DNA from 2 places in the Vibrio sp. D173a genome. Region 2 is predicted to be linked to the other one. Evidence: riboswitches for the same ligand, from Rfam matches in the RefSeq annotation. Region 2 holds a riboswitch; the other holds the start of a gene.
The links. A riboswitch is a leader RNA that binds a small molecule or an ion and turns the genes downstream of it on or off. The one in region 2 is predicted to bind lysine.
Positions count from the first base shown of each region.

Region 1: another riboswitch for lysine. It lies ahead of lysC (lysine-sensitive aspartokinase 3); the one in region 2 lies ahead of tet(35) (tetracycline efflux Na+/H+ antiporter family transporter Tet(35)).

Region 1 is NZ_JAHGAH010000128.1:64,519-66,994, forward strand. It holds gene KIV40_RS14310 (alanine--glyoxylate aminotransferase family protein) at 1-438, opposite strand, end outside; lysine riboswitch at 662-840, shown strand; gene lysC (lysine-sensitive aspartokinase 3) at 964-2,316, shown strand; gene metH (methionine synthase) at 2,384-2,476, opposite strand, start outside.
Region 2 is NZ_JAHGAH010000253.1:5,211-7,686, forward strand. It holds gene KIV40_RS22315 (H-NS family nucleoid-associated regulatory protein) at 119-526, opposite strand; lysine riboswitch at 1,128-1,308, shown strand; gene tet(35) (tetracycline efflux Na+/H+ antiporter family transporter Tet(35)) at 1,418-2,476, shown strand, end outside.

The DNA.
Region 1 (2,476 bases), on a different contig from region 2:
TTCAGCATGAACAAAAGCAAGAATCTTCGCATCAGGGTGCTGCTTTAATGCTTCTTCAACTTTATCGACCGATACAGGGGTTCCCCACTCATCATCGACGACAACCGCTTCACCACCAGCACGAACCACGTTTTCACGCATACGCTCACCGAAGACACCATTACGGCAGACGATAACTTTGTCGCCCTTTTCAATCAGGTTAACGAAGCACGTTTCCATGCCCGCACTGCCCGGCGCAGAAACTGCGATAGTAAATTCATTTTCCGTTTGGAAAGCGTATTTAAGCAGTTGTTTTAGTTCATCCATCATAGCAATGAAAAGTGGGTCTAGGTGACCAACCGTTGGACGGCTAAGCGCTTGTAAAACCTGAGGTGAAATATCAGATGGACCAGGTCCCATTAAAATACGATGTGGGGGAATAAAGCTTTGGATCGACATGTCAGCTCCTTGATTGCAGTCATTCATCCTGAGCGTTATAAAAGTTCTATTCAAAAGGTTGGCTCAGGTATCGAAGTTTTCACCCTAATAGATTTTTCCTCTATCGGCAATTAGCCCTAAGTATAGAGGTCAAACCACTGTCACAAATTCGTTAATAAAAACTTTCATAATGGTTGAGATATTGGTTGACAATGTAACAGCAAAACCGTTCAATGTTTAAGCTTTATGCAGAAGAGGAGCACTACCCAGGTAGGTGATTTGTGGAGCCGCAATTCCAATACCAATCACTCAGGGGGAGTAGTGCCGAGGTAAGTCAAAGTTGCAGGATTTGACTTGTCGGTTGACTTGGGTTGAGTCCCATCAACTGTCATCAGCGCCGTATGATGAAGAGCTTCTGAGGGTAAATTTTCAAATTACATTCTAACTACCTCTCTATTTGCTCTGTTCCTTTCCTCACCAAACATTGGATGTATTGGGCAACCAATTAATTGTTGTTATTTTTTCAGGAAGTCGTGGGAGAACGCAGTGAGCGCATTTAACGTAGCAAAATTCGGTGGAACCAGTGTTGCCAACTTTGAGGCAATGAGTCGTTGCTCCACTATCATAGAAAACAACCCAAATACTCGCCTTGTGGTTAGCAGCGCTTGCTCAGGTGTCACTAACCTCTTAGTTGAATTAGCAAATGGTGTTCAAGACCAAGAACATCGTGCGGAAGTACTTCAGAAACTAGCAGGCATCCACGAATCGATTCTGTCGCAACTTGAGGACGCAACCGAAGCTGCGGCAGAGGTTTATTCGATTCTTGATACCGTCACCAGTTTGGCAGAGGCTGCTTCAATTCAAGCAAGCACGAAACTGACCGATCATTTAGTCGCTTGTGGTGAATTAATGTCGACTCATATCCTTGCACAACTAATGCGTGAGCGTGGTGTGAATGCAGTTCGTTTTGATATTCGCGACGTGCTAAAAACCGATGGAAACTTTGGTCGAGCTGAACCTAATGTCGAGACCATTTCACAGCTAGCACAAGAAAAATTGGTACCCCTTTGCCAAGAATATGTGGTTATCACCCAAGGTTTTATTGGCTCAGATGAAGAAGGTAATACCACCACGCTTGGCCGTGGCGGCAGTGACTACAGTGCAGCACTCATTGCAGAAGGCGTGAAAGCTGCAGGTCTAGAGATTTGGACTGACGTTCCGGGCATCTACACTACAGACCCACGCATCGCCTCAAAAGCAGCGCCAATCCCAGAGATCAGCTTTAGCGAAGCATCAGAGATGGCAAACTTCGGCGCAAAAATCCTGCACCCTTCAACGCTAGTTCCTGCACTTCGTCACGATATTCCGGTATTTGTTGGGTCATCTAAAGAGCCAGAAAAAGGCGGTACATGGATTCGCCACCAAGTAGAGAGCTCACCTTTATTCCGAGCACTTGCTCTGCGCTGCAACCAAACCATGGTGACATTACGCAGTGCTAACATGTTCCACGCATACGGCTTCTTAGCGAAAGTATTTGAGATCCTAGCGAAGCACAAAATCTCTGTGGATCTGATCACCACATCTGAAATCAGTGTGTCACTCACTCTTGACCAAACAGACACGTCTGGCGGTGCTCCTCAGTTACCACAAGCCGCGCGTGAAGAGCTTGAAGAGCTATGTAAAGTAGAAGTAGAACACGACCTATGTCTCGTCGCTCTGATTGGTAACAACATGAGTGAAAGCAAAGGCTACGCGAAGCAAGTATTTGGCACGCTAGAAGACTTCAACCTACGTATGATCTGTTACGGAGCAAGTCCACATAACCTGTGCTTCCTTGTTCACGAGTCCGTATCTCGCCAAGCGATCCAAAAACTGCATACTGAATTGTTCGAGCAATAAGGCTGCTTTCATGTACTAATAAACAAGGGCTGCACATAGCAGCCCTTTTAGTTTCTATATGGTTTGGTTAACCGTTAATGTTCGGACCTAACCATTTCTCCGCTTCGATCCTATCCCAGCCTTTACGATCAGCATAGCTTTGTAACTGATCCTCTTGGAT
Region 2 (2,476 bases):
TGAATTAGCCAACCTATCACATACGAAAAATGGCGCATTTTGAATGCGCCATTTTTGTATCTATTTATAAATAAAAAGGTTCCGCTAGGGAATCTTTTTAAATTTTATAAATCTATTATTAGATTAGGAAATCGTCTAGAGATTTACCTGCATCAAGTTGCTCTTGGATTGCAGAAGGTGTACGACCTTGACCAGTCCAAGTTTTTTCTTCGCCGTTAGTATCAGTATATTTGTACTTAGCAGGGCGAGGAGCACGCTTAGATTTTGCTTTAGTTTTTGTTTCACCAGCAAGTGCACTAATTAGCGCTTCAACGTCGATACCGTCTTGAGCGATTTTTTCTGCGATAGCTGCTAGTTTCGCTTCTTGCTCAGCTTGTGCTGCGCGGTCTGCTTCTTCTGCTTCTTTACGCTCTTCAACAACGATAGTTAGTTTATCTAGAGCTTCTTCCAATTGCTCTAGAGTTAGCTCACGAGAAAATGCACGGAGGCTACGGATATTTAGAAGTGTTTTAGTCAGCTCAGACATAACGATTCCTATTAATAGGTTAAAAGTTTCTACATTGCTTATCGAGACGATAAATAAAATGCGAATCTAGATTTAAAAATTAGTGTCCTTATATTTAACTTTATCTTTCTCATATGTGCAAATGCTAATTCATGATTTAGATTAAATTTCTTTAGTTTTTTGGGGAGGAAACAATATTAATTAATCAATTTGAAATCTAATTAGTCATTTCCAACACTTTTCTCTTTATAGATACCATCTTTTTCTCGATCACCTTCATGTTTATTTATCGCTTGAATTTAATTTCTCTTTTTCTGACAGAGAAGGGTGAGATTGTGAATGTTGTTGTCGTCATATTTTTTTCATTTATTGTTACACGTAAAACTATGACGAATTTAATAGTAGTAATAAAGTTTCATAAACGACAACATAGAAGTGATTGCAGTTGCGTAATGTATGAGTTGATCACATTCCATTTATAAATCGAAAGTGCGATTATTTATTCATTTAATTTAGTTTGATGTGTTGCATTGGTAGGCCTCATGAGTACAATGGCTGTCACCTGATGCAATATTGCAGACAAATTGTTGTTAATTTGTACGATTAACAGTTAAATGTTTGTTATTGCCGTAGAGGTGCAGTCTCGAAGAGTAGCTATTATTGGGGTGATGCCAATGAATAATAGTGGAAGGCGATGATTGCCGAAGTAGGTGGCCTATCGAAGCCACTTGCTGGGGTTGTCTCTGAAAGGAACAACACTGCCATAGTATATTTACATCAAACTATGGAGCGCTACTGTAGGGTTGGGTGGAGTGTTCGCTTCCCTGTCGCTAAGTTCAACATGAGCACGTGCCGTATGCTACGTGACTTGTCTGCAGTAGATCTCTAGCCAAACTTTGGTTTTTGAAGATCATGAATTTAATAGATTTTGCACATTCTCCTGTTTCGTTATTACCGCCTATTGTCGCACTGACGCTGGCGATTCTAACTCGACGTGTTTTAGTTTCTCTTGGTGTTGGTATCGTACTGGGTGCGGTGCTACTTAACGATTGGTCTATCGGTAACACGGTAGGTTATGTTAGCTCTCAAGTTTCTTCTGTCTTTATTGAAGACGGTGGTATTAATACTTGGAACATGAGCATTGTTGGCTTCCTAATCCTTTTGGGTATGACAACAGCACTGTTAACACTTTCTGGTGGTACTCGCGCTTTCGCTGAATGGGCGCAAACACGAGTAAAAAGTAAACGCGGCTCTAAACTTCTTGCAGCCTTCCTTGGCGTATTCATTTTTGTCGACGATTACTTTAATAGTCTTGCCGTCGGTGCGATCTCTCGCCCAGTGACTGACCGTTTCTACGTCTCTCGCGCCAAGCTTGCGTACATCCTTGACTCAACCGCTGCACCAATGTGTGTGATTATGCCAGCTTCTAGTTGGGGTGCGTACATCATTACCATCATCGGTGGTATCTTGGTGTCACACGGCATCACTGAATACTCGGCGCTTGGTGCTTACGTTCGTCTTATTCCTATGAACTTCTACGCAGTATTTGCTCTACTAATGGTATTTGCAGTGGCGTGGTTTGGTCTGGATATCGGTAAGATGCGTGAACATGAAATCGCAGCGTCTCAAGGCCGTGGTTTTGATAAAGATAAAGAGAACGACTCACAAGAAGCACACGACTTAAACGAAGAGCTAGATATTCGTGAAAGCGAGAAAGGTAAGGTTTCTGACCTAATTCTTCCTATCGTAACGCTTATTGTGGCGACTATTGCTTCAATGCTTTACACCGGTGGTCAAGCGCTAGCAGCAGATGGTAAAGAATTTGCGCTGTTGGGTGCATTTGAAAACACGGATGTTGGTACTTCTCTAATCTACGGTAGTTTACTTGGTCTAGCAGTTGCGTTGTTCACTGTTATTAAGCAAGGTCTACCAATGGTTGAGATTGCACGCACGCTTTGGATTGGTGCTAAG